One region of the Syntrophomonas erecta subsp. sporosyntropha genome, then DNA from elsewhere that is predicted to be linked to it. Evidence: a T-box and tRNA genes for the amino acid it is inferred to sense, from the RefSeq annotation. Region 1 holds a T-box; the other holds one or more tRNA genes.

Region 1 (18,947 bases):
CCGTCTAGGTTTACGCCGACAGGTAAAACCCGATGTGGAAAGAGTCAGGGCTGAGGTTCGGGCCCGTTTATTAAAAGAGTAGGATGTGTTCCTGCTCTTTTAAATATTTTAAAGGTCTTATCCAGCTATGAAAATCGGTAAACTAGCTCGTTTGAGGTTTCGAAAGTAGTGCAATATCCTGTCCAGGCACTGCCTAGGAAAGGTCAGTGACATAGATGTCGCAATCGGGCAGTACCTACATGGTCGTACCAGTGTTAGCTATTGGTTAATTCGGATGAAATAACCTGGTACCCTTATAGCTCAATACAAACTGATATAGTTTCATACCAATAGTGGAGCCGAAATATCTAGGTATTTTTTTGCTGGGGAATCAGGTTTAAAACGGCAGACCATGGATTTTAGATACTTGAATAAATAGGTACTGGATTTTAGCATAATGGTATTGTAATATCTTTAGCAGGTATTGCATGGTTAGAACCTTCGTGTTATAATTTCATTCCATATGAACGGATAATGATGGCTACTATAGTTAGCTGGGAAAACTTACATTACTTGTTGTAGATTAATACCATGTAATTTAATTGTTTTTTATTACCCTGTTCACATATAATCAGAGTAAGGAGAGTAGAATTAAATGTGCTACTTTTTCTGGTAAATCTAGCGTAGCACCCACAAACAATCACCTGGTTGAATCGTAGTCCTGTTTTTGTGGTAAATATGCGGAGGTGATGTTATGAAGAAGAGATGGGGGAAAGGGGATCCAGTAAATTTATCCGATCTACTTAAGATTACTCCGGTTGCTAATGAAATAATGCAGCTTAGTAATGAATTGGAAATAAGTACATCGGATATTATGTGGATTGTATCGCAGATTATTGATAATCATGACCCTGTATATGAAACTTCGGAAGGTTTACCATATACCAGATCATATGACCAGGATGAGGACTTATCTATGGAAGACGAATGGGATGACATAGACGCGGAAAGCCTGGAAGAGGAAATCGATCGGTCCATGTATGTTGTTAATGTTAAAATTAGCAGTGAGGGTCGTTTCCCGGAAATCGGTTTTAAGGCAGGCGTAGGTGACAAAGAGGATATTACCTATTTCTTTGATATGGTAATGGAGATGCTGGATAAACTAGAGTAGTTAGTAGCATAAAATTGACCCGGGAGCTTCCCGGGTTTTTTTGTGTAAGGGGAGTGGTTGTAATTCAAATTATACATAAGAATGCTAAGGTTTTTGTTTTAGTAATATTTTTAATTCTATTTTCAGGGTGTAGTGCCTCCCCAGGAGATGCCGATCGTAATGAGAATACAGTTAGCAACCCGGATATAGGCTATACGGTAGTACGGGTTGTGGATGGGACACTCTGGTAATTGATTATCAAGGTAAAGAAGAAAGAGTACGTTTAATCGGGGTGGATACCCCGGAGACTAAACATCCCCAAAAAGGAGTGGAACCCTTTGGAAAGGAAGCTTCTGATTACACCAAAAATTTACTAGAGGGGAAAAAAGTGATCTTAGAATGGGATGTTCAGGAACGTGACCGCTACGGTCGTTTGCTGGCTTATGTGTACTATGATGGGAAAATGGTTAATGAGGCTCTTGTATCCGAGGGTTATGCCCGGATTATGACCATTCCTCCTAATGTAAAATATGCTGATAGATTTCTTCAACTAGAGCAACAGGCCCGGGAAGAAAACCGGGGATTGTGGGGACTAAACCCGGATACTGCTCAGGAAAGTACCGGAGAAAAGACTGGGGAAAAGGCGGGAAAAAGCCATTCTAGCCGCTATTTTGTGGCCAATATGAATAGTAGGGTATTTCATCTTCCGGACTGTTCCGCAGTAGCGCGTATGAATCCTGCTAATCAGAAGAAGGTAGAATCCCGAGACGAGTTGTTAAAAGCTAACTATAAGCCTTGCTCGCTATGTAATCCGTAAATGTGTTGACTAGATATACTTAAGGGGGAAAAGGATGTTTAAACGCAGATGGCTATGGTTTATTATGGCAGGGGTAATAGCAGTATATCTATTGAGCAGCGGAAACAGCTCCTCCATAAACTTTCAGGAAACTTTGAGCCACCGGGAGATATTAAAGGGTTTTGATAGTGCTCTGCCAGGATCTCGTTTGTATTTAATGAGTGATTTTTTATCTAAGGGCGACATTTTTTATCTGACCAGGATAGAAAAAGGTCAGCGAATAGTGTATAAGTACCGGATAGATGAAAAGCAGGATAATAAAGGCTTGAAGTGGAAAAGTGAAGATAGCTGGGAGGGAATTACCCTACCCGAAAATCAGTTTACGGTTTATGAAAAGACTGCCACTAAATGGGTTAAACTTAAATAGATAGCAGGATAAAAAAGCAGACAGACCTGACGGGTGGTTCAGGTCTGCCTACCTTTTTATAAAGGCTACCTCTGACGGAGCGCGGGGTTATAGTTGCTAACAGATCGATGTAACTTAGTTTTTTGTTTATTTAAGGCGAAAATTTCATACACAGGTGAATACCTCAGTAAAGCTGTAGCCAACTCAACTGTTCCTAAAATTCCACTTAAGGTGGCCAGATTTCCGGTTATGAGCTCTGATCCAGATAGAAAAAAGAAACAAAAGGCTAAAATATACCTGGCAATAACTCCATCACGGCTTAGCAATATCATCCCTCATTTCAGATTTTCTTTAATAGTATGGGAGTCAATCCTGTAGACTATGTATTAATAAATCACCAATAGCTGCCGATCATACACTAATCTGGACTGGAAAACAACCTTATGCATTGGTACCAGAGTCCTCCTTTAATGTGATTGTATTATCTTTCACAAACATTGACAAGATAGAGGGGTTTAAAATGCTTTATTAAATATATAAGGCGAATTTATTATTAATCGAAATAGGTTCTTAAAGGCCTTCTATTAACCACAATAAGGAATATGCCCGGCCAACAATATCTTTCTATAAGCTGGATATATTAGGGCATAGCAATTTATTATATATGGTCAAAAGAGGGAGGAGTTAGATTAAGTTGTTAGGCTAAATTAAGTACTAAAATTAATCAACATAATTTCCTTGTAATAGGGTTAGATGATGTTATTTGTGAATGCATTTTAATGCATAAGTTTTATAAATACCCCTGCTCTGCTTGCTGCAGGATATTATTGCGACTACAGGTGGTTTTTTAAGGGGCTTTCTTTGTAGTAAGAAAACCGGTCTGGATGTAATACGGGATTTATCTGTGGAGGTAGGATATGATCAACAGCGTGTGGATTTACATACTTGTTGCTGGAGTGGTAATGATTATTACGGGTATATGGGCGGTAAGCAATCGCTCTCAGAAGGTGATTCTCAGTGAAAGGGTAGCCTACAAAGATCAAAATATTTCGGAATTAAAAGAACAATTAGAAACATCCGGGCAGGAGATAGGAAACCTACGTAACCAATTGGAGACTGCCAATCTCAAAGTAAGTGCTGCTGAGCAAAAACTATTGTTTATGTCTAATTTGGAAAGCCAGCTAGAAACAAAAGACCAGGAGCTTACCAGGCTTTTACAACAAATTACTATTTTAAGGGAAGAAAATGCGCAGCTTACTACCCGTCTGGAAGAGGAGATTAAAGGCCGGGAGGAAAAACTGGCCCTTATCAGGGAAGCGCAAACCGAGTTATCTGATGCATTTAAGGCTATGTCAGCCCGTGCTTTACAGGCTAATAATCAGGCTTTTCTGGATTTAGCCACTGCTACCCTGGAAAAATATCAGGAAAATGCCCGTGGGGATTTAAAGATGCGTCAACAGGCTATTTACCAGGTTATGCAACCATTAAAGGAATCACTACAAAAGGTGGACTTACAGATAAGAGAACTGGAAAAGGCTCGGACTTCAGCATATTCTAGCCTAACTGAGCAGGTAAAACAGATGGCCACTACTCAAATGCAGTTACAAAACGAAACGGGAAACCTGGTGCGCGCCTTACGCACTCCTAGTGTACGGGGAAGGTGGGGGGAGATTCAACTAAAACGGGTGGTAGAAATGGCAGGTATGTTAGAATATTGTGACTTCTACCAGCAAGAATCTCGTACCACTGAGGAAGGGCGTTTACGACCTGATATGGTGATCAGGTTTCCCAATCAAAAGCAGGTGGTGGTAGATTCTAAAACCCCGCTCCAGGCTTATTTAGATGCTTTGGAGGCTGAAAGTGAAACGGTACGTCAGGCTAAACTCCAGGATCATGCCCGCCAGGTGCGTACCCATGTTAACCAGTTAGGTAGTAAAAATTATTGGAGTCAGTTTAAACCAGCCCCTGAATTTGTGGTGTTATTTTTACCCGGGGAAGCGTTTTTTAGTGCGGCGTTGGAAAAGGACCCTTCGTTAATAGAATACGGAGCAGAACAGCAGGTAATAATAGCTACTCCTACTACTTTAATTGCTTTATTGCGTACGGTAGCTTATGGCTGGAAACAGGATAAAATAAACCGGAATACAGAATTAATAAGTGAGTTAGGGAAGAACCTTTATGACAGGCTCCGGGTAATGGCCGACTATTTTACTGATATGCGCAGAGCCCTGGATCGGACTATTGAGGCTTATAATCGTGCAGTGGGATCTTTTGAACACCGGGTCCTGGTATCGGCCCGAAAGTTTAAAGAATTAGGGGCTAGTAATGGCAAGGATATTGAAATTTTGCCAATAATCGATAAAATTCCACGTAATTTAAGCTCTGAAAAATGGTTAGCTGCCGGGAGTGATGATCAGGACGATTCTTGCTAAAATATGGCTATAGCTTATTTGAAAGTTTAGTTATAAAATAAACTAAGGTGAATAAATTAATAAAGACTACAAAAAAGGGGGAGGATTTTTAGGAATGGATAAAAAGCTAATTGACGAGATCCTTAAGGATATTGGTCTCGAGCATGTTGATGATTACCAACCAGAAGAACAGGAATAATAGAAGCCATTTAAGGAAACCTTAAATGGCTTCTATTATTTTTAGTTTTCTTTCTCACCAGCTTCGAGTAATTCAGAGACGGTAACCAGTTTATAGCCTTGTTTTTTAAGTTCTTTTATAACCTGGGGTAATGCGTCGGTAGTTTGTTTGCAGGAATCACTGGCGTGCATAAGAATTATGGCCCCGGGATGGACTTTTTTACTTACCCGTTCGATGATGGTATTAACTCCCGGATTCATCCAATCGAGAGAATCAACGCTCCATTGTATGGCTTCATAGTTGCATTCGTGGATGGCTTCTATTACCTGATTATTATAGTCGCCATTAGGGGTACGGATAAGGTTGGCATTGACACCTGAGGTATCTTTAATACTTTGGTGAGCTTTTTTAACTTCCTCTTTAATTTCATTTTTGCTTAAGGTACTAAGATTTATATGCCGGTGCCCGTGGCTCGCAATTTCATGACCATCAGCTTTAAGCCTTTTCACAATATCTGGGTATTGCTTAACCCAGGGACCGGATAAAAAAAACGTACATTTTAGATTATTTTCTTTAAGTATTTCAATAACCGGCATAGGGGTAGTATTACCCCAGCTTATGTCAAATGTAAGTGCAGCAATTTTTTGATCAGTTTTTACTTGATAAACTGGTTTTGATTTAATGTATGCTTGCACATACATTACACTGCTAGCCAGCATTACCATGGTTATTACCCCTATAATCGTATATTTAACCCTGGCTTGAAATTGGCAAAATCCAAAAAGTTTTGGCATAAAAAATATCCCTCCCAGTTTGCATACATTTATATAATTTATGGTCTTAGGGGCGCCTTTATGACTGTTTGCCGTAGCCAGGGGTAGTTGATTACCAAGGTCATAAGGGGCCGTATTTCTCATCTATCCGCCTGCCTATCTTTAGCCAAAACAAAAAGGGGCAAGGAGGTTGGCTGATATATTATCAAGGTTTGCTGGGCGCTTAAGTGTTAGCCGGGGGAGCTACTTGGGGGGACCTGAACCGGAAAAAGGACGTAAAAAAAGCCGGGTTTAGCCGCCGGCTTTTTTTATGTAAAGAATTTTGTTTTTATTTTTGCACTTTATAGATATAGATTTACACGTGTTTCGACTCGTGAAATTAATTAGCGGGGGCCTGTAACCCCCGCTGTTGCTTGCTTTATATGGTGGGCCGTATAAGATTCGAACTTATGACTTCTTCCGCGTCAAGGAAGCACTCTCCCACTGAGTTAACGGCCCATTTACAAAATGATTATACCGCCATTGCCGGCTAAAATCAACTCCTAAAAACAAATATCCGTTTCGGGACAGGGGGACAGGTTATCTGTCCCACGCTGGTCCCGCTGAATTTTTGCCTTAGGGTGTTAACTACTTTACACAAAATATTATGGCCTACCAGATAAATGATAATCTATCATAAAATATTCTTTTTTATTGGGCATATCCGCAAAAAATATTATTGTACGGTACACGCTACTAGCATAGTAGAGATAGTTACTTCTTTCCATCTTTGTTCATTGGTTTAAATATGGATAATATGGGGACAGTGGGGTGGGACAGTAAACCTGTCCCCCTGTCCCGTTCGCCTATTATTCTAATTGCAAGTTCCGCTTTCCTTTATCGTAATAATTAAGTATAAATAGGAGACAGGTATAGTTATGAAAGGCAGGGTGAAATCATGAAAAAGAGGGTTTGTTATCTAATGCTGGCATTGTTCCTGTTGTATCCGAGTGGAACGGCCAATGCTAAAGAATTGTCCGGTACTTTTGTTGATACCCAGGGACATTGGGCGGAAAGTGAAATCGAAGCTGCCTATAACCGGGGTTTAATGCAGGGTACCGGAATAAATGAATTTGGCTTTAAAATATTTTCTCCGGAAGAAAAAGTAACCCGTTTCCAACTGGCAGCCGTTTTAGAGCGGACTTTTGATTTAGACTATGGAAATATGCAGTTTATTAGGGAGCCAGAGGCTAGCGACTATTTTTACGATTTGCAAGAAGGAGCATGGTACAGCGAGGCAGTAGCTCGGGGAGCAATTAATCACATATTTGCTCGGAAGGATATGTTTAAGGGGGAAGAAGAGGTCAGCAGGATTGAGGTAGCCACAAGTATTTACAATGCCTTTCAGGCTAAAGGTATCAATGTACCGATGATCATGTTAATGCCTTTATATAAAGATACCGCAAATCTTACCCGGGAAGAGGTTAATGCTGCGGTATTTGTAAGTAATACCGGTATTATGAAGGGGGATAGTAATTTTTTCCGTCCCTATGACTCTATTAAGTGGGCCGAACTAGCCCGGGTTTTAAACCAGTGTGTAAGCCTGCTGGAGATGAATCCTGGGGAGGTTGACCCTAATCCTGCCGTTAAACTGGAGAGCAAAGAAGTGAAAAGTGAATCCCAACTTATAAACATAGATCTTGATATTCCCGTCGTAAGCGGTCTGCAGAATGAGCAGGTACAAACTAGGTTAAACCAATTACTGGAAAAGGATGCCCGGCAGCGTCAGGAAGCTATAACTAAAGAAGCTCAACTTAATTCTGACTTTATTTTAACTGAGCCTTACCACACCTATGAAATTGTGAGCCGATTTAATCAATACTATGTTACTGAAGATATATTAAGTTTCTATGTGGATTATTACACCTATACCGGCGGTGCTCATGGTATGACTGAACGGGTTGCCTATAATTTTAATTTAAATACAGGGGAGGAACTGGCATTAAAAGATCTATTTGCTCCCGATTTTAATTATACGAAAATGATTAATGACAGGGTGCAGTCCGTGATTAACCTTAACCCAGAACTGTATTTTAAGGGTGAAGAAGGATTCCAGGGTATAAATGAGGATCAGTACTTTTGCCTGGAGAATGGGAAACTTATCGTGTACTTTTTACAATATGAGATTGCTCCCTACGCGGCGGGGATAAGAACATTTTCAGTTCCCCTGCCGTCCAATTTTCAGAACCAGGATAGCAGTGACGAGACTGTAGTAGCACAACTGGTTGCCGACTTCGGTAGTAAACTAAAAAAAGTCTCCCTGCTAGCCCCTGCGGATATAGTAAAAAATAGTATACAGGAAAATTACGGCGATTTAGTATCCCCTGCACTTCTAGCAAAATGGCAGAGGGATCTTCAGAATGTCCCGGGAAGGGGGGCTTCAAGTCCCTGGCCGGAGCGTATAGAAATTGTAAGTATTGAGAAACTGTCAAATTCCAGGTACCAGATTCAGGGCGAAATTATCAAAATGACCAGTGTGGAGATGGTAAACGGCGGTATAGCAGGTAAGGGACCAATTACTCTGGAAGTAGAAAAAATCGGAAATCGCTGGCTTATTACTGCGTATGAGAATAGCGATATAACAATGTACAGAAATGGTGAATATGGCTTTACTTTTTCCTTACCGGAGAGCTGGCAAGGTTATTCGATTATAACGGGTAAGTGGGAAGGTACTGATCCCCAAAGTGCTCTTACTGCAGAAAGCGGCCCGCTGATTTCTATAAGGCATCCGCAATGGACGGCTCAAAACCCGCGCCAGGATATTCCTATTATGGTATTTACCCATAAACAATGGAATCTGCATCAGCAAAGAGAATTGAGTGTTGGTGCAGCACCTATTCCAGCAAAGGAGCTAGGCCGTAATGCTAAATATGTATTTGCCCTTCCTGCCCGTTACAACTTCGCATTTCCGACCGGATATGAAGAAGTGGAAAAAATTTTAGAAAATAATCCGCTGGTGGGACAGGGGGACAAGGGGACAGGTTACCTGTCCCACATTGGTCCCGCTGAATTTTTGCTTTAGGGTGTTAACTACTTTACACAAAATATTCTGGCCTACCAGATAAATGATAATCTACTCATAAAATATTCTTTTTTATTGGGCATATCTGCAAAAAATATTACTGTACGGGACACGTTACTAGCATAGTAGAGATAGTTACTCCTTTCCATCTCTGTTCATTGGTTTAAATATGGATAATATGGGGACAGTGGGGTGGGACAGTAAACCTGTCCCCCTGTCCCGGTATCGAAAAATAGGTAGTTTTTTACTGCTTGGGGTAAAATTATTATTAATCTCGATTTATACCAGGTTTTCCTGGCATTATCGGCATTGAATATTGGTAAACCGGCCATCATATAATATACTATCCTAATTGAGTTTGGGAGGCTGTACCTATGAATTATGAATTTGAAATTACTACGATTAGCGATAGCTTACCCATTATGGAGGTGCAAGAGCGCTTTCAATGGATTCGGCAGCAGGGTTACCATATCTCAATTCATGAAGATAAAAGGCCAGACCTGGGTATAGATATGCTTTTTCTAGCTTTGGCAGGGAGTAAACCAGGTTTAGTTTTTCGTGACGAAGATATTAATCATATTTTTAAACATCAGTTAGCAGAACTATTAGCCGAACATATTTTAAATCATTGGGAAGCCAGATTAATTCAAAAAGAGATTCAACGTAGCTGTAGAAATATAACTGCTGGGGAAAAAAGTATTATCTTTAATAAGGCCAGTCAGTTTTTACGGCGTTCTAATGATAATGAAAGTTTAAATTTATTGATGAATTACGGCCGGAAAAATCGTATTTGTCATAAGGCTTTTGAACACATAAACCATAATTCACGGATAACCGTAGAAGGATTTATAAATTTCCGACTACCTGATTATCTTACTGAAGTCAGGTTTGCTGTTGAAATGGCTGTAGAAGAATTAATAAATGAAAAGGAGTATAATGATTTTATAACCCTGTTACGATATTTTGTCGATACCCAGATACCTAAGATTTATGAAGTTAATATTATGATGGGTAATGAGGGTGATTTCTATCTATGGGATGGTAATGGCATTGAGATAGAAGAAAAATACATGAGTTATTATTTAGATGATCTGCTTTTAAACGAAATTAATTTTGATGATATATTAATCAGCATCCTTATTACTATTGCACCACGAAGAATAATTCTCCATAATGTGCTGGAAATTATGACTTCAACGGCAGTTGAAACTATTAAAAAAGTGTTTAAGGAGAAAATTACTATATGTAATGGTTGTGAACGCTGTCGGCCTTATGCTAAAGATACCCGGCATCATTAAATAAGGGTGGGGTACTGTAAATTTTTAAGCCAGGGATAAATTCCTGGCTTTTTTGCTGGTGTATTTTCGCTAAAGGCCAATAAAATGGCGAGTTATTGCTAGCGCCAACAAAATTTGATATGCTCAGTAAGTAATCATGAAACAGGTGGTCATATGCTTTATCAGCTCATAGCTATACCGGTAATAAGTGCTCTAATAGGCTATATTACTAATATACTGGCCATTAAACTTTTATTTTGGCCCCAAAAGCCTGTAAACTTATTTTTTTTCACCTTACACGGTTTATTACCTAAGCGCCAGGAACAGATTGCTATTAGCATAGGAGAATTGGTTGAAGAGCAGCTACTTTCCCTGGACGAAATTATAGATCATATAAATACGCCGCCCATTCAGGCTAAGATAATGAACAACCTTAATACTGTATTAGGTGAAAAAATCGAAGCCGTGATACCCCGCATAGTGCCAGGTAAAGTGGTACAATTAATTAGGAATACTATGGAAAAATCACTCCGGCAGGAGGCTCCTGGTATTATCAACCAAACTATAGAATCGGGGCGGGAACATCTTAAACAGGATATACAGGTGAAAAAAATAGTCGAGGATAAGATTAGAGCCTTTGATTTAGACCAGCTTGAGGAGATGATTCGGGGAGTATCCTCAACGGAATTGAGATTTATTGAGTTATTGGGTGGTATATTGGGGTTTATCATCGGTATTATACAGGTGGGGATCCTGATATTGTTTCCTATACACTGAAAATTATAGGAGGTCTTTTTTATATGGTTACCATTGAATTAAAGGATGGAAGTAAGCGGGAATACCCGGAAGGGATTACCCTGTTGCAAGTTGCGGAGGGAATTAGCCGCAAATTAGCTAAAAATGTTTTGGTAGCTATTTTTAACGGTGACCTAACCGATTTAAATAAACCAATACATGAGAACGGCCAAGTCGAGTTCCTGGATTTTGATGATCCACGGGCAGCCCAGGTTTATCGGCATTCGACCGCCCATGTAATGGCTCAGGCAGTAAAGAGGTTGTGGCCGGATACTAAACTGGCCATCGGGCCTTCTATTGACAGGGGCTTTTATTATGATTTTGATAGTCCCCATACTTTTACTCCTGATGATTTTGTGCGTATAGAAGAAGAAATGAACCATATTATTGCGGCTGATTATCCTTTTATTAGAAAAGAGTTGAGCCGGGCAGAAGCCCAGGAGTTTTTTGCGGAACAGGGCGAAGATTTTAAAGTGGAATTAATAGAAGATCTGCCTGAGGATGCCACCATAAGCACTTATCAACAGGGTGAGTTTATTGACTTGTGTGCTGGACCGCATTTGCCTTCTACCGGCAAAGTTAAAGCAGCCAAGTTAATGAGCCTGGCGGGAGCATATTGGAGAGGAAACGAAAAGAATCCTATGCTGCAGCGTATATATGCTACCTCTTTTCCCAAAAAGTCTATGCTGGATGAATATTTGCATAAATTAGAAGAAGCAAAGAAACGTGACCACCGGCGTCTGGGGAAAGAGCTGGGCTTATTTGTGGTACTTGATGAAGGTCCAGGGTTTCCCTTTTTCCTTCCCAAAGGGATGATTTTACGTAATGAACTGGAAAACTTCTGGCGCGCAGAACATCATAAGGCTAAGTATAATGAGATTCGTACTCCCATTATACTTAACCGCCAGTTATGGGAAAGATCAGGTCACTGGGATCATTATCAGGAGAATATGTATTTTACTCGTATAGATGAACAGGATTTTGCAGTAAAACCCATGAATTGCCCGGGAGGGATTTTGGTTTACAAGCAAAACCTGCACAGCTACAAAGAACTTCCCCTACGTATTGGCGAACTGGGACTGGTTCACCGTCATGAACTTTCTGGTGTATTACATGGATTGATGCGGGTAAGAGCTTTTACTCAGGATGATGCCCATATTTTCATGTTACCGGACCAGATTATCGATGAAATAAAAGGGGTTATAGATCTGGTAGATAAATTCTACAATGTATTTGGTTTCTCTTACCATGTGGAGCTTTCCACCAAACCTGAAAAGGCTATGGGATCAGATGAGATTTGGGAAGTTGCCACCAACGCTCTTATCCAGGCTCTTAATGAGAAAGGTTTGGAATACCAGGTTAATGAGGGTGATGGTGCATTTTATGGCCCTAAAATAGATTTTCACCTGCAGGATTCTCTGGATCGCACCTGGCAGTGTGGAACTATTCAGCTCGATTTTCAAATGCCTGAAAAGTTTGATCTTACCTATATTGGAGAGGACGGAGAAAAGCACCGGCCAGTGATGATTCACCGGGTTATTTACGGTAGTATAGAGCGTTTTATTGGTATACTGACCGAACATTATGCTGGTGCATTTCCTGCCTGGTTAGCACCGGTGCAGGTGCGGGTACTGCCTATCACAGAAAGGCAGGCAAGCTATGCACAGCAAGTGGTTGATGAACTGGATAAGGCCGGTATCAGAGTAGAAATGGATGCTCGTAGTGAGAAAATAGGGTATAAGATCCGGGAAGGACAGCTACAAAAAATCCCCTATCTTCTTATTGTAGGGGATAAAGAGATTGACCAGGGAACTGTGGCTGTGCGTCGCCGCAAGCAGGGAGATATGGGAGCGATGCCTTTAGATGAGTTTATTAGTATGCTAAAGGAAGAAATAAGTACCAAGGCTATGGATTAATTGACCAGGATAAATTTAGGAGAAAACAACCAGGAGCCTTGTGGGACAAAAGGGAGATACTTTTGCCCCCAATGTTATTCTGTATGGGGATAGTAAGGGGATACAAATAGTACCGTTAATTATCTCCCTAATTAGGAATACCCCATTGCGCAGCTATTAGATATGTGCTATACTCGTAACGGTACTAAGTAGGAGCTTCGCTTCTCACCTTACAACTTCAAGTTCGTAAGGTATTCGTTGAGCAAGGTTTGCTTTGGCATTATTGCTAAAGCAAATTAACGGTATTTGAGAAGCGGGTTTTTTAAAAACTCGCTTTTTTTATTTATTCAGGAGGTGAACTGCTTATCAGCAAGGATTGGAGAGTCAATGAAGATATCCGGGTCAGGGAAATAAGGCTAGTAAGTGACGATGGGGAGCAACTGGGAATAGTACCTATACGTGAAGCTCTGGATATCGCAGCACAACGGGGATTGGATTTGGTGGAAGTAGCTCCATCGGCTAAGCCACCGGTGTGTCGGTTAATGGATTATGGGAAATTTAAGTTTGAGCAAAGTAAGCGGGAAAAAGAGGCCCGGAAGAAACAAAAAATCATCTCGGTTAAAGAGGTGAAAATGCGTCCTAATATCGATGAACATGATTTTCAGGTTAAGGCTAGAAATGCCCGGAAGTTTTTGGATGCTGGAGATAAAGTTAAAGTGACTATCATGTTTAGAGGCAGACAAATTACTCATCCTGAATTGGGTCAAAAACTGTCCTTGAAGCTGGTAGAGGAATTGTCTGATATTTCTGTAATGGAAAAGCCCCCCAAGATCGAGGGGAGAAACATGGTAAGTATTCTTGTACCAAAGATTGACAATGCAAAGGAGGAAGGCTAATGCCTAAGACCAAAACCCATAGAGGAGCCGCAAAAAGATTTAAGAAGACTGGCAGCGGTAAGATTAAACGTTCTAAAGCTTATGCCGGCCATCTGCTTGGCAGTAAAAGTCCCAAAAGAAAACGCAATTTGCGCAAGTTGGGCTTGGTAAGCGATGCAGAAGTAAAAAGGATTTCTAAGCTGATTCCTTATTAGAAAAAATCAATATTGTGATACAGGAGGTCAAAGACGATGCCTAGAATTAAACGTGGTGTCACTTCCCATAAAAGACATAAAAAAATATTAAAAATGGCCAAGGGTTACCGGGGAAGCAAATCTAAACTATATCGGGTTGCCAACGAACAGGTTATGAAATCCGGTCAGTATGCCTATATTCATAGAAAGTTAAAGAAAAGAGAATTCCGCAAGCTATGGATAGCCCGTATTAATGCTGCAGCTCGGGATAATGGCACTACTTATAGTAAAATGATTCACGGTTTGAAAGTAGCTGGAGTTGATATAGACCGTAAGGTTTTAGCTGAACTGGCGATAACTGATCCCGGTGGTTTTACCGAGTTAGCGGAAATAGCCAAGAAAAATTGTTAATAGAACTGTTAATAAAGTATGGCTTAAGCCATACTTTTTGCTTATGGAGTGAGATGATGTGAAGTATATAACCTCCCGGGATAACCAGCTGGTTAAGCATGCGTCCAGTTTAAAACTTAAAAAACATCGCCAGCAGGAAAAGATGTTTTTTATCGAAGGGGATAAGCTTCTGCAAGAAGCCTTACGCGACCAGGATGCCGTTGTAAGAATTTTTATAGATGAAAATGTTTTTCCCGACTTTGCAGGCGATTTACCAGCTGGTATAGAGTGTTGCGTCTTAAAAGCGGGTCTGATTAATTATATAAGTGATACTGATACTCCACCGGGTATGGGGGCAGTAGTTAAAATGCCCTCCTATAACTGGGAGCAATTTTACACTAAAGGGCACCTGCTTTATTTAGATCATCTTTCTGACCCAGGCAATTTAGGAACCATTATAAGGACGGCCTGGGCTTTAGGGGTAGAGGGAATTTTACTAAGCCCAGGTTGTGTGGATCCATTTAGCCCGAAAGTGGTACGGGCTAGTATGGGGGGGATATTTAATATGCCCCTTTATCATGTGGATGAAGGGCAAGTTGACCAGTTGATCGTCGATGGGTTTCGGTTCATTGGTGCTGCCGCTGCAGGTACGGCCACCAGTGTGTATGAAGCAGATCTTACTGGTAAGACGATTATTGCTATTGGTAGTGAGGCCAGAGGGTTAAGTCCCTCTACTATTAGCAGGTTACATAATATGGTTAAAATTCCAATAGAGAAAACCGTAGATTCTTTGAATGCAGGGGTTGCATGTGCTATAATTCTCGCAGAGGCCTGGCAGCAGAAAAGGGCTGTTCCTTGAACGGTTGGGCATGCTATGCTATAATTTTTTTAGTTCGGCCCTACATACCAATGGAAGGGTGGACCAGTCTATGCTAGAACAAGCTGATAGCCTTTGGCAGCTTTTTGAGAATTCCGGTTGCATCATATACTATTTGTTGTATAAGAGAATCATTACGCAATAGACATTAAATGCGATGAACGGGACAAGTATCTAATCTGGGAACTTAAGGGAGGCAGTATCATAGACTGGGAGTACTGCTAGGGAAAGGGTTAGCGAATTCACCCGGGAGCAGGGGATTGAAATCATTTATTGAAAGTAGATCTATCCGGAAGCCGCCGTTACCGGCCCTTAAGTGAGCTAGGCTGTATTTAGGTTTTGGGGTCTGGTTAATGAGGGTGGTACCGCGAATTTGACTTTCGTCCCTTGGGGAGGAAAGTCTTTTTATTTTCTGCTTAGGGAGTGAGTTAAATGCTGGATAAGCTAAAAGAAATTGAACAGAATGCCAGAAAAGCGCTGCATCAAATAAGTGATGTGGATGAATTAAATGACTTTAAAGTTAAGTTATTAGGGCGTAAAGGAGAAATCACCCTGCTGCTCAGGGGGTTAAAAGAATTGTCTGCTGAACAGCGGGCTGAGGTGGGCAAAGTAGCCAACCAGTTAAAAGGAGATTTAGAAAACCTAATTACCTCCCGTGCTGAAGAGATAAAGCAGCGGGAATTGGATCTTAGGTTGGCTAAAGAGGCTATTGACGTTACCCTGCCCGGGCAACCAATCTTAAGTGGGGGTAAACATCCTCTTAGCCTGGTATTGGAAGAAATGATTGATATATTTACCGGTATGGGCTTTGCGGTTGCCGAAGGGCCTGAGGTAGAGACTGATTATTATAATTTTGAAGCCTTGAATATACCAAAGAACCACCCGGCTCGGGATATGCAGGATTCATTCTACATAAGTGAAGAAGTTTTACTGCGTACGCATACTTCGCCGGTGCAGGTAAGAACTATGGAGAAATTAGCTCCCCAGGTTCCCGTAAAAATTATAGTGCCTGGTAGAGTATACCGCAAAGATGATGATGCTACTCATTCGCCTATGTTTAATCAGATCGAAGGACTTTTAATAGATCGCAATGTAACCTTTGCTAATCTGAAGGGAACCTTGATGCTTTTTGCCCAGAGGATTTTTGGGGAAGATGTGCGGGTTCGTTATCGGCCCAGTTTCTTTCCGTTTACTGAACCTAGTGCGGAAATGGATGTTTCCTGTGTAATGTGTAAAGGCAGCGGATGCCGGGTTTGTTCTAATACTGGTTGGTTAGAGGTTTTAGGAGGAGGAATGGTTCATCCGCGTGTCTTAGAACATGGTGGATATAACCCTGAGGAAGTTACCGGATTCGCCTTCGGGATAGGTATTGAGCGTATTACTATGCTTAAATACGGTATAAACGATTTGCGCCTCTTTTTTGGTAATGACAAACGTTTCTTAAAACAGTTTTAACATCCTTTCGGCAGGATGATTCCCCAAAGGATTTTTAGGAGGTAAAAAGATGAGTGTTTCTTTTAACTGGTTAAAGGAATACGTAGATATAGATTGGACGCCAGAGGAGTTAGCCCACCGTTTGACCATGGCGGGAATAGCAATCGAAGGGGTGGCGAAGATCGATGAGGATGTAGTTTTAGAGTTAGATCTTACTCCCAACCGGGGAGATTGTATGGGTCTTTTAAACCTGGCTCGGGAGGTTTCTGCTTTAAATGGAAAGCCTTTAAGGCTGCCGGCCATAAAACTAAAAGAAAACCAGGAAAATATCAAAGACTATATTAATGTAAAGATTGCTGCTCCTGACTTATGTCGTCGTTACGCAGCCCGATTGGTAAAAAATGTACAGATTAAACCGTCACCGGTATGGATGCAGGAAGCACTACTACATGCTGGTATCAGGCCGATTAACAATATAGTCGATATTACTAACTATGTCATGCTAGAGACTAATCAGCCCTTGCATGCTTTTGACTACGATTTGCTGGGGAATGAACCGAGAGAAATTCATGTGCGTACCGCCATGAAAAATGAGACCTTTACCACTCTGGATGGAGTTAAGCGGCAATTAGATGAACAGATGCTGGTGATCACCGACGGAGAGTGTCCAGTAGCACTAGCTGGAGTAATGGGTGGAGAAAACAGCGAAATTAACGATGGAACAGTTAATGTAATGCTGGAATCAGCTAATTTTGAGCCGGTTAGCATTAGAAAAACTTCACGCAAGCTGGGGCTACGCAGTGATTCCTCCATACGATTTGAAAAGGGAGTCGACCCTAATGGAGTAATTTTCGCTATTGATCGGGCCGCCGGCTTAATCCAGGAACTAGGTGGTGGCCAGGTGGTCAAGGGCGTTTTTGATGTTTATCCACAGCCCGGGGAACTTCGTGAGATAGTGCTCCGACCGGACAAGGTTAATACCATACTAGGTACCAGTATTACCACAGCGCAAATAAAGGAGTATATGCTCAGATTAGGTTTCGGGGTAAAAGAGAAGAAAAAACAACTATTGGTGACTGTACCCAGCTATCGTCCCGATATTGAAATAGAAGTCGACCTTATTGAAGAAGTAGCGCGCCTATATGGGTACAATTCTATTCCAGATGATCTGCCTTCCGGTCATACGACCCAGGGTGGGTTTAATAGTTTCCAGAAGTTCCGCCAGCAGGTAAAGGATACGGCTGCAAAAACTATGTATGAGGTAGTCAACTATAGTTTTATTAACCCACAATATTTTGACTGGTTAATGCTGCCGGCAGATAGTCTTTTGCGGAAAGTTGTAAAAATCGCTAATCCCCTTTCCGAAGATTACAGCGTAATGCGTACCTTGCTATTACCGGGATTATTACTAAATATTAGCCGTAATTTAGCTAAAAAGAATGACAGCCTGGCTTTTTTTGAACTTGGTTCGGTGTTCTACCCGACTGCTGCTATGCTGCCGGAGGAAAAATTAAAACTAGGTGTTGTTGTGGCGGGAAGCAGTGAGCATAACTGGCTCAAACGACAGACGAAAATGGATTTCTTTTTCTTAAAAGGGATACTGGAGAATATTTTAAGACAGCTAGGAGTACCGGAATGTGAGTACTTACCTGTTCAAGTATCCGGATATCATCCCGGAAGAACTGCTATGGTCAGATGCCAGGACCAGGAGGTGGGGGTAATAGGGGAAATTCATCCCCGAGTTTTAGACCAGTTTGAAATTAAAACTTCTGTCTGTGCATTTGAGGTGGATATTGAGACCCTTTACCAGATGGCAGGACAAAAAAAGATGCGGGAGAATATTACCCGTTATCCCTCCATTGAAAGGGATATAGCACTAATTCTTCCCGTGCAAATAGTTGCCGCCCAGGTAGATAAGGTAATTCGTTCTATTGATAGTCCTTTGCTACGGGAAGTAACCGTTTTTGACTTATATACTGGTGAACAGGTGCCGGCGGGGAAAAAGAGCATGGCATTTCGCCTGGTTTTCCGGTCGGATGAGCGCACATTAAAAGACCAGGATATTAACCCACTTATGGACAGTATCCTGGAAAACCTGCAGGATAAGGTCCAGGCCAGTTTGCGTTGAGATTAAGGACCCATACCTAACAGAAAAGGTTACCAAACAGGGCATACCGTAAAAAAGGGGGGCTACCCCATATTTTACGCGTATGCCTTTTTTATTAAATCTTTTTAAATCTTATAAAAAAGATCAAATGCCCGAAAAACCTTAATCAGTTGCGCAAAGTGTTATATAATAGAAACATAATTTGTGGGGGAGGTTTGCGCTTGTGGCTATAGCAGATATTAATGAGCAAAACCAGATAGAGATTAGGGTAGACGGGGTAGGAACTTATAATGTTCCTGCTGGAACTACTGCCGGAGCTTTGGCCGCTGTGATTCAGGAAAAAATATCC
Region 2 (13,897 bases), 950 kb from region 1:
GCGGTCAGGCTTGATGTTGTCTTCAAGGTCAAATAGCTTACTTTGCGAATATTCAGTAGGCGTGTAGTAAACGTCCTGCATGTTGGTGCTATCTACTTTTAGCACACGGAAACCGATGTCCAATTTGCCTGAAGCCTCTGTATGTTCCTCAAGAATCTTTTTACCTGCCCGACGTATACGTTCCTTGCCGATTTCGCAAATGTTTTTATACCCGGCCTTAAATGCTTCTGATTTTTCGTCGGTTTCTTCAGGTAACTGCACCATAATGAATTTGCGATTGCCCCCATCTTCGGCATTTAATTGCATAACTGCATGAGCGGTTGTGGCGGATCCGGAGAAAAAGTCCAGAAATATTCCATCTTTTTCATCAAGTGAATCTATTAATGTTTTTAGAAGTGAGGTTGGTTTCGGATATGGAAAATAACCTTTTCCATCGAATATTTTTTCTACTTCCATGCCACCATCGCTTTTCAAACTGATAATGGAACGTAATAACATTTTACTTACATCTCTTAGATATTTTATTGAACTTGGTTGAGTATTTTCGTCTTTTGCAAACCATACCTGGCCACAGATAAAACTCCCATCATATCTTTCAATTACATGATCATAGTCTAACTGTTTGGCAAATGTTGCTTGATTCCAACGCCAACCTCTATCAGGTACTTTTGTAGATTCCCCTGTTTTGGGATGAATCACATCATATCTAGGGCCAAAAGTATCGGCGTTCGGCCAGCTCATATTGATTTTCCCCCAAGGTTCATAATCTTCATCAAGATTATTGTATAAGGTTATTCCTCTGTCATATCCTTTTTTATTATAAAGGTGTTTTAATTCAGCCTCTGCATCTGAAATAGAAGGTCGTTTCCTTTTGAAGGAATCTATTAATTCATAAATATCCTCTATTCCATCTTTTCTCATAAAAAATTGACGTTTATTATTTGCGTTTTTTACATAAACAAGTATATATTCATGTATGTTCCCAATACCTTTGTTGTCGTTTTTAGGTACTCTTTTATTCCAGGTTATACAATCAGCATAGTTACTTTTTCCAAATATTTCATTACATACTTTAATTAGGTTTTCTGATTCATTATCATCAATACTTAGAAAGATGACTCCATCATCGGTTAATAAATCCTTAGCCAATTTGATTCTCGGATATATCATATTTAACCAGTCAGTATGAAACCGGCCATTACTCTCGGTATTCTGTACCAGCCTATTGCCTTCTTCATCATACTGTCCGCTGTTAGCCAGATATTCATTAGTATCCTGTGCAAAGTCATCCTCATAAACAAAATCATTTCCGGTGTTATAGGGTGGATCTATGTAAATCATTTTTACTTTACCGAGGTAAGTTTCCTGTAATAATTTAAGCACATCCAAATTGTCTCCCTCTATATAGAGGTTTTCAGTGTTGTCAAAGTCCACGCTTTCCTCCCGGCAGGGGCGTAGAGTTTTAGCAATAGGGGCATTAGCCAGTAGTATCGATTTTTTCTTATCTGGCCAGGTAAATTGATAGCGTTCCTCCGGGCCTTCTACCACCACATTGGAAAGCTCCTGGCGCAGTACATCAAAGTCAATTGCGGATTCGACGATGGCAGTACCATCTTTCTTATAACCCCTAATGACTTCAGTCAGTGCATTGGGGAACAGTGCGCCAATTTTTTTTATATTCTCATCTACTTTATTTACCGAGTGCATTTTTAATTTATCCATATTTATTCTCCTTTTTCTTCAGCTAATGTTTTCTTTAAATTCTGAAGCTGGGTATATAATTCAAATCTCTTTTTAGGTTGTTTTTCGATACGAGAAAGCCGCTCTAATTTTGCTATTTTCTTTTGCAGCCTCAGAATTGTATCCTGTTTTTTTAGCTTTTCAGAAATGGATAGACTATCACAAGTAGACCCTAAATCTTCTTGGAGGCCAATCTGTTCAATAAATCCTTCCCAGATATCGTCAAGCTTAAGACCTCTAACATTTAGCTCAAGGTCTGCAAGGGGCCCCCATTTTGTCGTGTAAAGCTTGTTGTAATACAAGGCCAATTGCCCCTGGTCTCTAAATTTTATTAAAAATAACAGTTTATGTGCATTTTGCCGGGCTATATTCTCTATAATTCGATAGTCCATTTCCGGTTTTTTCAGTTCAATGGAGAGCACAAGAATTTCGGATATCTCCCCATCTTTTTCAATATTTAAAGTGTCTGGTGCCAGCTTGTACTCCATGACAATACGTTTGATATCGGATACGAATTTTTCTCGTACTTCACGACTCAGTGTCAATCGTTTATAAAATGCTTCTTTCGGCATGATGCGCCCAACAACAGCCTTGTTTGGGAAAATCAGCATCTTATCACCACCATAAAGCAGATCAGTTCAAAATCATCAAGACCTGAAATGTTACCGGTCAGGAAAGTCGTTTGCCCATCACCGAAAAAGCTGTCCAGATCACTTCCTTCTTTTACAGTTATTATTGATGAAATGGCACTTTGGAGTAAACCAGATACACGATCCATTTTTTTGCCATCATTAGTAGCATGATTAAAGATATGACAAGCATCCATATCAGGTGTATTTTTACCACGCGAAAGGCGGCGCATAATATCTAGTATGGCCTTAGGCTCCAGATGATTGCAAACGACCTCACCATCATCACCAATATATACCATATAAAATGGATGGAGACGGTTTTGATTTTTAGTGTCGACTGCTTGGTTTACATTTTTCAATACAAAAATCACCCCGGGCTTTTCACCGCGCACTACTGCATGGATACCAAATGGAGTCTGATCCAAGTTCGGATGTTCCTTTATGTATGCCAGCAAGTCCATACGGAATTCACTTAAGCCCAAATCCATAATAGAGATACCAGTAGTCATTTCTTCTAGGTCAATCACTTCATTCTGCAGCTTTTCCAATTGCTGACGGCGATAGGACAGATCACCGTTTTCATCATGATTTATATAGTCATCATCACCTGTAGATGTCATAATAGAAATCCGCATTCTCGCTTCTACACGGCTTTTTAGATTTATATAGTCATCCAGTTCTAAATCAGGCCAGAAGTTCACCAGTTGTATCACTGAATTTTTACTCCCGATGCGGTCGATACGACCAAAGCGCTGGATAATTCGCACCGGATTCCAGTGAATACCATAGTTAATGCAATAATCGCAGTCCTGAAGATTCTGACCTTCGGAAATACAGTCGGTAGCAATCAGGACATCAATTTTGTGATGATTATTGGGCATTACTAGGGATTTCTCTTTGGAAAGAGGAGAAAAACAGGTCAAAATTGTATTCATATCAATTGGGAATTTCGGAATTGTCGTTCGTCCGTCAATTGACCCGGTTATTAAAGCGCTGTTTAAGCCAAATTTAGCTTTTACAAACGCACTCACATTTTTATATAAATACTCTGCTGTATCAGAGAAGGCTGTAAATATAAGAGCTTTTTTATTTTCAGGGTTAATAGGATTGGTAATTTTATTTTCTATAACATTTAAAAGCTTATTTAGCTTATAATCGTATTCTGGCGTAATATCTTCGATCATCAGAATTAGTAATTCAAGAACTTCCAGATCAGCGGACAAATCACGCTGCCATGAAAGGTAGTCCATATCACATAAATCAATCGTGAATTTTTTACCTACATTAAAAATATCCATGTTCTGATCATCTAGATCAAGGTCACCAAAATCGTTTACATCTTGCACGGCAACATTGGTATCAGACCGAAAGTCTTCAATGAGTTCCAGGGTTTCATAGATCTGGTTAAACATACGCCTTACAGTCAATATAGTTTGTTCCAGATTAAACTCGTTTGGAAACCGGTTGCTTCATTAGGTAGGACATCTTCGGAAATATCCTCAAGAAACTCGCTAAAAATATTGTTGAGTGTCATAAAATAAATAAGTTCAGCAGGATTTTCCTGATAAACAGCAGATATATATTCGACGACTTCATCCGTAACATCCTGAAGTCGATCCTCATCATTCCATATGCTATCGAACAGGCGAAAATATTCACTACTAAATGGAGCCTCAAATTTATTTACCATATCATGGATATTATTGCCGCATTCGCAACCAATATCAACGGTTGTGAATCCGTTTAAAGGCATATAGGTTAACTGTTGATCAGTTGTTTGAATATTAAGGAATCCCCCCATGCTATCCTGGGTGGCGTTTGATTTAAAGATAACCTTCTTACGAATCCAATCTGCACATTCCCGGGCAATTGCTTTTTGCGTCAGTTCATTCCTTAACTTTACCTCAAATTTAGTACCATAAAGGCTTCTTTCCCTATGTAATCGCGGAATATAAAATTCACGTTTTTCCTTAGGAAACTTTTCAGTGACAAATGTGGGCGAGGTAAAAATAAAACGTAAAGAATCAATATTATTTAACTGACGCTTCAACTCCCTGTAGGCATAAATAGAAAAACAGGCGGCCGCAATAGAAATACGGCTTCCCGGCGTAAGTACCCGTTCTAAATCATCTTTTACGATTTTTGTTACGTTATTAAATAATTCCACATGCTCCCCCCATAATCCCAGGCAGAATAATTCCATAACACCGTATAATTGCAATTATGTCTACAATTTTCACGATATCCGAAATGTCATTTCAAGACCTTGAAGATTTGACTAAACATATTGACTGCCAAATTTTTATCTTTACTAAGTTTGGTAAACTAATGGCAGCTCATACTCCTGTCTATATATGTCTTTTGTCTTTATGTCATGGTCTATAATATTCTTGAAATTAATAGTCATGAGCGTCATCTAATCCTAAGACAATTTTAGCATATTTTGACATAGAACTAGGAAGCTCCTCATAGTATCGCCAAAGATACCGGGCATGATTTTAGAACCGTACGCAGTTATGTAGCTGCCTGATCCGTGGCAAGAATACCTGGCAGATCTGGACTGTTTATAGTCTCTTAATATCGTGCCATAAACAGTAGGGCGTATTTTATCGTTACTGAAAGTAGATACCAAAAATTATTACACTAACCAAATAATATTACTACCGCATGGGATTCGCGACTGTGTTTTAAGTGTGAAAAGCGCTTACGATGTTAATCGTAAATGTCCGCAGAAACAAAAAAATTCCCAGGTTATTCATAGTGAAAACCTGAGAATTTTTAATTCTTAGATGGTGCCCGAGGCCGGGGTCGAACCGGCACGAAGTTTAACCTTCGCGGGATTTTAAGTCCCGTGCGTCTGCCTATTCCGCCACCCGGGCATAATTGCTTTGCGCAGAATATAGTTTATCACGGTAAAAGGCATTTTGCAAGATAGGATTTGCAATTAAGACAATTTAATTGACACCAGTGATAAAATCCTTAAAAGATCATAAAAGCCCTTATTAAAAGGGCTTAGTTTACTTAGTATGGAGGGCGGGACCGGATTCGAACCGGTGAATGGTGATTTTGCAGACCACAGCGTTAGCCACTTCGCCACCCGCCCAATTGCGCTCAGCGCAGGTTCAATTATATCAACTTTGCCCTTTTATTGCAACTATTCAAAAGTGATCTTAAGAGCAAAATAAAAGCGTTACCCTAGTAACGCTGTATTTACATGGAGCGGAAGACGAGATTCGAACTCGCGACCCTCGCCTTGGCAAGGCGATGCTCTACCACTGAGCCACTTCCGCTTAAGTTAGTTAATGGTGCCTCGGGGCGGAATCGAACCACCGACACGAGGATTTTCAGTCCTCTGCTCTACCGACTGAGCTACCGAGGCTTAATGGCGAAGCCGATGGGATTTGAACCCACGATCTCCGGCGTGACAGGCCGGCATGTTAACCGCTACACCACGGCTCCGCAACGATGTTTATTATAGCATCCGGTTCTTTATTAGTCAACCTTTCTTAAAGGTTTTTACTGCGAGTACTAACAGTACCGGAGCGCTTATTTATAATACACTAATTTTGAACAGATTTCAACAAATAATTATCCCCTAGACAAGAAATACTACTCACAAGGAGGTGCAGTTTATGCCTTTAAATAATCGGATAGGCCGTCCCATTGAAGAAGACCCGATAACAGCCATGGCCAAAGGAAAAACAAAAGGCAGCTTTGCTAATGCACTATTTGGAGCCACTGATGATTTTTTCTATGAATTTGGAGTCATCGGTCCCCCTAAACGGCAGCCAAAATCAACCGAAAAAGATGAACAGCCTTAATTAAAATACCTGTGTATTTTAATTAAGGCTAAAACAAGGGTTTAATGAAATTTCCCCTTACCGTACCCTTTAGATGCCCCTTAAAAAAGTTATCCCTACTCCTGGAGCGCAGTGTTAACACTGCCTTGGCACCATACCAGTGCTGTATTAACGCTGCCTGGCATCTCTCATCTGTGAGGCATAGCGGGCAGCGTTTAATCCTGCTACCTGCCCTTCTCCAACCGACTTGGCTACCTGATATGGGGCTCCAGTACAGTCTCCCGCAGCATAGACGCCCGGTAGATTCGTTTCCTGAGCACGGTTCACCTTGATATGGTTTTTATCCAGTTCTAAGCCAGGTATCAATCGATCAGGAGCCGTTTCTCCTCCCAGGATAAATATTCCCTCAACTTCAATAACCCGGCCATCCTTAAGTTCTAGTCCATCAACAAAATCTTCTCCCACCACATGAGAAGGTTTTCCATCAATAACTGTAATGCGGGGATCAAGAGCGAATTCCTTTTCATAGAGAGGCAGGTAATATACCTGCTTACAGATCTCGGCCATGAAGTTAGCTTCATGTTCACCCTCATCACTATAGGCAATAATCAACACATCCCTATCCCGGTAAATAGGCCCATCACAGGTAGCACAGTAACCTAAGCCTTTCCCTAAGAATTCTTCCTCCTGGGGCAGGGTAGGTTTATAAGGTATCCCAGTAGCTATAATGATGGTACGAGTACGGATGATTTCATTATCACACAGAATATTATAAATACCTTCATCATCCTGGTTAATCATCTCCGCCTTGGTGGAGGTTATTTCCAGGTCCATGCTTTTAGCATGGTGCATGAACCGGTCCAAAAGTTCCTCCCCGGCAATTCCGGGGAATCCCAGGTAATTATCAATCTTTTGTGCTTTATGTAAAGGAGGACTGCATATTTCAGCACCGATTACTACTACCTTTTTGTTCCTGATATTAGCGTTAATAGCTGCCGAAAGTCCTGCTGGCCCGCAACCCAGGATAGCCAGGTCATATAGATCATATTTCATGGATAACATCTCCTTAATTGTAATAGATATATTCCTTCGCCCAAAATTCAGCGAAATTAATCCAGTGCTTTGGGGAGAAAATTCAACTTGCCTCCCTACTTATCCCCGCTATTCTCTATTAGTATCCCCATTTTTCAGTTTACCGGACCTCGGTTCAAAAACCTTAATATCCTACCGATTTTATAACTTTGAATTTACTCAGAAAATTTATCCAGGGATGCCACCCTTCATATTATAGAGTGGATGATAATTTGGTTTAAGATCTATTACCACATTATATTAGCAAAGGTTTACCGGCTTTCAAAACATGTTTTAATAAAAATATCATATTCCATCATAGGCCCTTAGTTAGGTTCATAAAGATTCTTTTTTATCTACCGGGGAAAACGGGTAGCTCACCATAGACCGCCTAATTCACCCCTTAGCAACCATGTCAGCCCATCATGAATCCATATTATAAAATATAAGCCCGGGAATAGTTTTTGACAGCTGACTTGAATTAATACCAGACAGGGGAAACAGCTGACCAAGTTTAGTGTTTAAATACCTACTTTAATATTATCGATCTTCCCCCTGCTACCATTTATTTTTACTAATTAATCTTCTCTAAACGGGCCAGCCATTTACTGTGTCTTCGAGCTACATATTCCTTATCAATTTTCCCGGTAAACATGCTGGCCACCAGGGGGCGATTATCTTTAATGAGAAAGGCCAGCAGGTGTATAATAATAGATATTAAAAGGATAACGGTAAATATATTGTGTATTTGGGCGGTCCAAAAGGCTGCCTGGGCTGATAAATTCACCCCGGGTAAATTTTTATAAACTTTAATCAAACCGGTAATAATAAGAATCGCAACTGATCCGGCTGTAACTGCAAAAGCTAGTCTTTGTTCAGCTAGGTATTTATCATTTTCCGGTTCCTCGGCTAAGCCTACCATAGACGCAAAAATCTGAATAGATTCCTTAAAATCTCCCCTCCTTGGCAGGATATCAGTACTCCGGGAGCCAATCAGATAGGCCAAAAAATAAAAACTTACAAAAACCAAAATAATGGCTGCTATATAGTGAATGTTTACCGTAATTAAAAAGTCACTGGACCATTCTAAACCAGCTATCTTATCAACATTATAACGCCTGTAGACGGGCATCTGCCCAAATCCCGTAAAGATCAACGTAAATATGGACAAAGCTGTTACCCAATGGATAAACCGTATGACCCGGTTATGCCTTAGTATTTTCATCAGCTTCCTCCCCCTTCATAGTCCGGTAAACACTTAAACCTGCTGCCATCAAGCCCGCTACCGGGGCAATAACAAAGGCTTTTGCCAGATTACCTGGTTCATCCAACGGATTTTCTACTCCTACCGGCATAGCTGGCCGACCAGGTTTACCATCTACTTCTTGTTCCCGAATGGCTTCATCTATTGCTTCAAAAGGCACTTTGGAGAGATAGAAAGTAGAGGTTCCTCCATTTTCTTTATCTCCGTAAATATAACCCTGGTTCTTTTTAGCCCACTCACCAGCATAACTGCGCATTTCTTCTTTGGGACCAAAATGGATAGCCTGGTTAGGACATGCTTTAGTACAAGCCGGCGGCTTCCCTTCCCTGATTAGATCAATACACATATCACACTTATACATAACCCCGCCCCCAGCATATTTAGGGGCAACTTCCCGGTACAAACCTACCCCCGCCTGGCGCTGGGGAATCTCCCAGGGACATACATCCCGGCACTTGGCCCCGCCAAAACAGGCCTCCGTATCAATAACCACGGCTCCCTCCGGAGTTTGATTATTGACACCAAAAGGACATAGACCTGAGCAGGGAGCATTATCACAGTGCATGCACCGCCGGGGAACGTGTATTTTTATTTTTTGCCCCTTATGTTCTACCTCCAGGTGCTGAACATAAGTCCAGTTATAGGGTGTAAGCCGGTTAGTAACCCCTTTCTTATCTGACCAATCTTCATGTTTCTTTTGCGGCCAGTAGTCCAAAATAGGCTTTTCCGGTTCCGGAAACCGTGCCTGGTTTTTGGTCCGGCAAGCTGATACACAACGAGGTGTATCCCGATCCGGGCACCCATCACATCTGGTCAAATCTATTACAGTAGCATATTCTACAGTCGTTGCCATTCCTGCCATAGCTTTACTGGTGCCACTCAATACTGTAGCTGCTGCTACACCGGAAGCCGCTGCTCTTTGAATAAATGCTCTTCTGGTGATCGCCATTTGCCTTACCTCCCCAATTTCATTGCCCATACCCCCTAGGGGTATATTTATATAATAGGCACCTATTCCTATTTTGTCAATAAGTCACTGCAAATTTTTTATCTATTTATTTATGGACCGGGCAAGATAATAATATTGTTGACCAGAGATTATAACTACCAGCCAACCATAATAAGACAGTTAGCCAGTGTCGGAAAGAGAGTGATAATAATGGTGATTACCAGTATTAATAGGATTAAGCGGGTTTTTTTTGAAAGAGAGGCTTTAGAATATCCTATCGGTAGGCAAATGCATAAACAATTTAAAGGCCAAGGAATTGAAGTGAGTTTTTTACAGTCACACAACCGGGTGACTGGTATCCCAGGTAAAAACCCCCGGGAAGCTTTTTTTCAGGGTAAAAGCACTCTAGTGGTAGGGGTACGCAAAACCCTGGACTTTGCAACCTGTAAACCATCTGCCCATTACCAGTTGCCTTTGGTTACCGGCTGCCAAGGTATTTGTGAATACTGCTATCTTAATACCCAGCTGGGTAAAAAACCTTATACCCGTATATATGTAAATGTAGATGAAATTTTATTACAGGCACAAAAATACATCGATAACCGTAAACCGGATATAACCCTATTCGAAGCTGCGGCAACTTCTGATCCAATAGCAGTAGAGCCTTACAGTGGTTCACTGGCCCGGGCCATTGATTTTTTTGCCGCCCAGGAATATGGGAAACTTCGTTTTGTGACTAAGTTCCCTTATATTGATAGCCTGCTTAATTTAGATCACCAGGGTCATACCCGTATCCGCTTTAGTATTAATACTCCCTCGGTAATTAGCCGTTATGAACACCGAACTCCGAACTTATCCCAACGTTTAGACGCCTTATCTCAGGTGATTCAGCATGGATACCCCGGAGGAGTAATTATCGCACCCATAATATTAGATCCTGGCTGGGAGGAGGATTATTTAGAACTTTTAACTAAATTACGCCAGGAAATCCATTACTCCTGCGATTTAGACTTTCACTTTGAAATCATTTCCCATCGTTTTACCAGCCGGGCACGCACTAATATTATACAGGTATTTCCTGAGACAAATCTCCCCATGGACGAAGGAACTGACCGCAGGTTTAAATACGGTCAGTTTGGCTATGGTAAATATGTTTATACTAATGAAAAACTCCAGATAATGAAGAATTTTTTCTCTGCTGAGCTGGACAAACTTTTTCCGGGGGCTCCGGTAGATTATATTATTTAGGGATTAAACCGGCTGCCAGCGACCAGTAACCTCGGCTAGTTCTTGTTCAGGAAAATAGTGATGAAAAATTTGATAGTAATATAATTCCTCTTTGGAATTCAGTATTAACTCCTCACTGACTATCCTTTGCTCGGTAAACTCGTTATCACCTATTTTGGTGGCTATACTTGTACTGAGAACATCAGCAGAACCTGAACCATGACTAAACTCCACTTTAGGACGCCAGACAATATCCTCGGGCAAATCATCACGAAAAGCAGAACGCAGTATCCACTTTTCAATATCTCCCCCTTTTATTTTATATTTAATAGGAATTTTACCGGCCAGATCTATAAGTCGGAAATCCATGAAAGGTAAGCCCACATCCAGTCCATAGGCAGCCGTCATCCGATCTACCCTTTGCAGGCTCATGCTGTGGGCTTCTGCCAGAAGTTTATTAAGCTCGGCAGCCTGCTCACTCTGCCCTTTACGTTTCAAATAATCATAGCCGCCAAAGAGTTCATCAGCACCTTCCCCCATTAGAATAAATTGAATTCCTGACTCAGCTGCCTGCCGGGAAGCCAGATAATTGGCTACCGCACTGCGTACCAGGGATACATCAAAAGATTCCAGATGATAGATTACCGTAGGTAGAATTTCATATATTTCCTCAATGTCCGCAATATATTCATGATGGTTGGTGCCGAGGTACCTGGCTACTTCCCGGGCATAAAACTGGTCCTGTCCCTGGTCAATCCCTACCGTAAAAGTGTGTACTTCCGCACTATGTTTACATGATAAAGCCGCTAAAATACTGCTATCTAGTCCACCGCTAAGAAAAACCCCTATCTGGGACCCAGCATGGCATCCCGGTACTACAGCATTTTCCAGGATCGCCCTGATTTCACCTGTAATTACCTGGCAATCTAAATCTTTAACATTTAGTGAAGAATGTCTGCGGGATTGCCGGAAGCGATAAAGTTTTCCTGAGCTATAACAGTATCCTGGAGGAAATGGTTCAATATCATGGCACAGACCACTTAAGGCTTTAGCCTCCGAAGCAAAGCAGAGTGAATCACCATAACGACCCCAATACAAAGGTTTGATACCATAGTCATCCCGGGCCGCCAGAAATGCATTATCATCACCAGCTAACAGCAAGGCAAAAGAACCGCGCAGGTCGGGTATAAAAGCTTCTTCTTTAAGGTTAAACTGTTTCGCGATATCAATGGGATCAAGATAGTCGTCAGTTTCATCACTTAGAATCTGCCCATCCAGAGCCAAAGCCGTATTCTGATCCAGAAATAGACCGCTATGAGCAGAAGTATTACCGGCCAGGCTCACCTGGCCCCTGCTGTTTTGCCAGTAAAAACTCCCCCTTCCCCGATGTTTAAGTTTTTCAACCATCTGGGCATGGAGTTTGCAGGTACTAGGCCCATAAATCCCCGATATTGCACTCACAAATATATTCTCCCTTCATATAAAAAAGGGGCTGGCTTGTACAGCTCGGCCCCTTTATTCCCTTAAAAATTTTTTTGATTCCGCTTTAAAAATCCCTATCTACTGTTTTGGCAAGGCAAGTATTAATAGGTAAAACAGCATGGGCAGGCAGTAAAAAAACACCCTGTCAGTGTGAAGCATTAAAAGAGTTATGCTTTCTCTATTGGAGCCGTAATTTGTTAGATGCCCATTAACGTTGTATAAATAAGCGAAATCTTTTTAAAAATCATATCATGGTAGTTTAGGGATAATTTACAAGATATTTATTTGTTAGCCTTTATGACCTCCGCCAGATCACTGAGGGTCTCAATATTGTATGCCTCGGCATCTGTTTTACGCATCATTAAGGTATAAGTGTTATCAAATGGTGCATAATCCAGCCATACCAGGCCCTTTTTGGCATCGGCTTGTTTAACCTTTTGGTAACATTCCTCTGGATCGGTAATAGCCTCCTCATTGCCCATATAGGTTAGCCAGGCTGTACCGGTATACTCCCAATAAAGGTCTATTTCATTTTCTTCCAGAGCCGTTCTCACTACTAGACTACCATTCAGGCCGGTATGGTCTTCCACCTTAAAACCTTCATTTTCCAGCACTTTAATAGTAATTGCACCTAATAGGAGCTGTTCGGTAAACTCTTTCGATCCTACCCTAATGGTACCTTTATCAGCCGGAGGGTTCTTTTCCTCAATAAGCCCTTCTTTAAGAAGCCATTCCCGGGCTACTGCTTCCGGTTTCTTATCATCAACATCAACTTGCTTGTTTAAATCAGTCATAGTGGCTGTATCCAGTTTTTTACTTATCGGAGCTAAGATCTCTTTTAGTTCGGGATGGCTTTCCAGCACTTCCTGTCTGATTACAGGAGCAGGATTATAAACCGGGAAGAAAGATTTATCGTCTTTTAGATTTACAAGACCAAAAGCAGCAATGCGACCATCAGTAGCAAATCCCAGAGCAACTGGCACTTTATCATTTTGTAATGCACCATAGGTTACCCCCAGATCCATAACTTGCACATCGTCAAACTTGAAATCATATACTTTTTTAAGCTCGGGATATCCATCCGGACGTACAGAAAATTCGTGGTTGGTAGCTAACACCCACTTATCAATAGCCTGGGCATCCCCCTTTTGATCAATAGTCTGACCTCCGCCGCAGCCCATGACAAACACTGACATAATACTAAGCAAAACAGTTATAGTAAATATCTTTATGAACTTATTATTTAGCAAAATAAATCCCTCCCTATATTTATTAGTATTCGGCAGTCCGTTTTTCCAATATGGCCAGAATATGATCGCATATTATGGCTAAAAGCGCACTTAGAATACAACCAGTTAAAAGAAGCGGCAGCCTTTGTACCATGATTCCTGTGACAATTAAATCCCCATATCCTCCTGCTCCTACATAAGTAGCTAAGGCAGCAGTACCCACATTGACTACTACCGCAGTTCTAACCCCTGCTAAAATAACAGGTGCAGCCAGGGGTAACTCAATCCGGGTCAGTCTACGGACAGAAGGCATCCCCATCCCCCGGGCAGCTTCCACAACTCCCCGTGGAACACCTTTAATTCCCGCATAAGTATTCCGCAAAATCGGCAGTAAAGAATAAAGCCATAGAGCAAAAACGGCCGTATTAAATCCCAGACCTAAAATGGCGAAGAATAAGGCTAGAATTGCTATACTGGGAACTGTTTGACCAACATTAACCACA

What was found. The T-box of region 1 lies ahead of pheS (phenylalanine--tRNA ligase subunit alpha). A T-box ahead of a tRNA ligase gene usually reads a tRNA of that ligase, here a tRNA-Phe.
Region 2: it has a tRNA-Phe gene. The T-box ahead of pheS (phenylalanine--tRNA ligase subunit alpha) is inferred to sense a tRNA for this amino acid. The anticodon was not compared.

What each region holds. Positions count from the first base shown of each region.
Region 1 is NZ_AP042459.1:316,718-335,664, reverse strand. Features, by position in the region: gene ACZ5Q0_RS01560 (hypothetical protein) at 1-82, shown strand, start outside; gene ACZ5Q0_RS01555 (hypothetical protein) at 734-1,150, shown strand; gene ACZ5Q0_RS01550 (thermonuclease family protein) at 1,422-1,946, shown strand; gene ACZ5Q0_RS01545 (hypothetical protein) at 1,981-2,352, shown strand; gene ACZ5Q0_RS01540 (YgaP family membrane protein) at 2,418-2,663, opposite strand; gene ACZ5Q0_RS01535 (DNA recombination protein RmuC) at 3,249-4,763, shown strand; gene pdaB (polysaccharide deacetylase family sporulation protein PdaB) at 4,983-5,714, opposite strand; tRNA gene ACZ5Q0_RS01525 (tRNA-Val) at 6,117-6,191, opposite strand; gene ACZ5Q0_RS01520 (PdaC/SigV domain-containing protein) at 6,631-8,754, shown strand; gene ytxC (sporulation protein YtxC) at 9,129-10,052, shown strand; gene ACZ5Q0_RS01510 (DUF445 domain-containing protein) at 10,206-10,808, shown strand; gene thrS (threonine--tRNA ligase) at 10,832-12,742, shown strand; ribosomal protein L20 leader region at 12,923-13,069, shown strand; gene infC (translation initiation factor IF-3) at 13,087-13,617, shown strand; gene rpmI (50S ribosomal protein L35) at 13,617-13,811, shown strand; gene rplT (50S ribosomal protein L20) at 13,848-14,201, shown strand; gene ACZ5Q0_RS01485 (TrmH family RNA methyltransferase) at 14,260-15,039, shown strand; T-box leader at 15,206-15,448, shown strand; gene pheS (phenylalanine--tRNA ligase subunit alpha) at 15,490-16,512, shown strand; gene pheT (phenylalanine--tRNA ligase subunit beta) at 16,562-18,619, shown strand; gene ACZ5Q0_RS01470 (uridine kinase family protein) at 18,822-18,947, shown strand, end outside.
Region 2 is NZ_AP042459.1:2,103,948-2,117,844, reverse strand. Features, by position in the region: gene ACZ5Q0_RS10320 (site-specific DNA-methyltransferase) at 1-1,722, opposite strand, end outside; gene ACZ5Q0_RS10315 (DUF4391 domain-containing protein) at 1,725-2,351, opposite strand; gene ACZ5Q0_RS10310 (C-terminal helicase domain-containing protein) at 2,345-3,784, opposite strand; gene ACZ5Q0_RS10305 (phospholipase D-like domain-containing protein) at 3,796-4,539, opposite strand; tRNA gene ACZ5Q0_RS10300 (tRNA-Leu) at 5,163-5,251, opposite strand; tRNA gene ACZ5Q0_RS10295 (tRNA-Cys) at 5,400-5,475, opposite strand; tRNA gene ACZ5Q0_RS10290 (tRNA-Gly) at 5,588-5,662, opposite strand; tRNA gene ACZ5Q0_RS10285 (tRNA-Phe) at 5,676-5,751, opposite strand; tRNA gene ACZ5Q0_RS10280 (tRNA-Asp) at 5,756-5,831, opposite strand; gene ACZ5Q0_RS10275 (hypothetical protein) at 6,005-6,193, shown strand; gene ACZ5Q0_RS10270 (NAD(P)/FAD-dependent oxidoreductase) at 6,341-7,225, opposite strand; gene ACZ5Q0_RS10265 (cytochrome b/b6 domain-containing protein) at 7,818-8,468, opposite strand; gene ACZ5Q0_RS10260 (4Fe-4S dicluster domain-containing protein) at 8,449-9,456, opposite strand; gene splB (spore photoproduct lyase) at 9,595-10,704, shown strand; gene ACZ5Q0_RS10250 (asparagine synthase-related protein) at 10,708-12,144, opposite strand; gene ACZ5Q0_RS10245 (glycine betaine ABC transporter substrate-binding protein) at 12,447-13,415, opposite strand; gene ACZ5Q0_RS10240 (ABC transporter permease) at 13,438-13,897, opposite strand, start outside.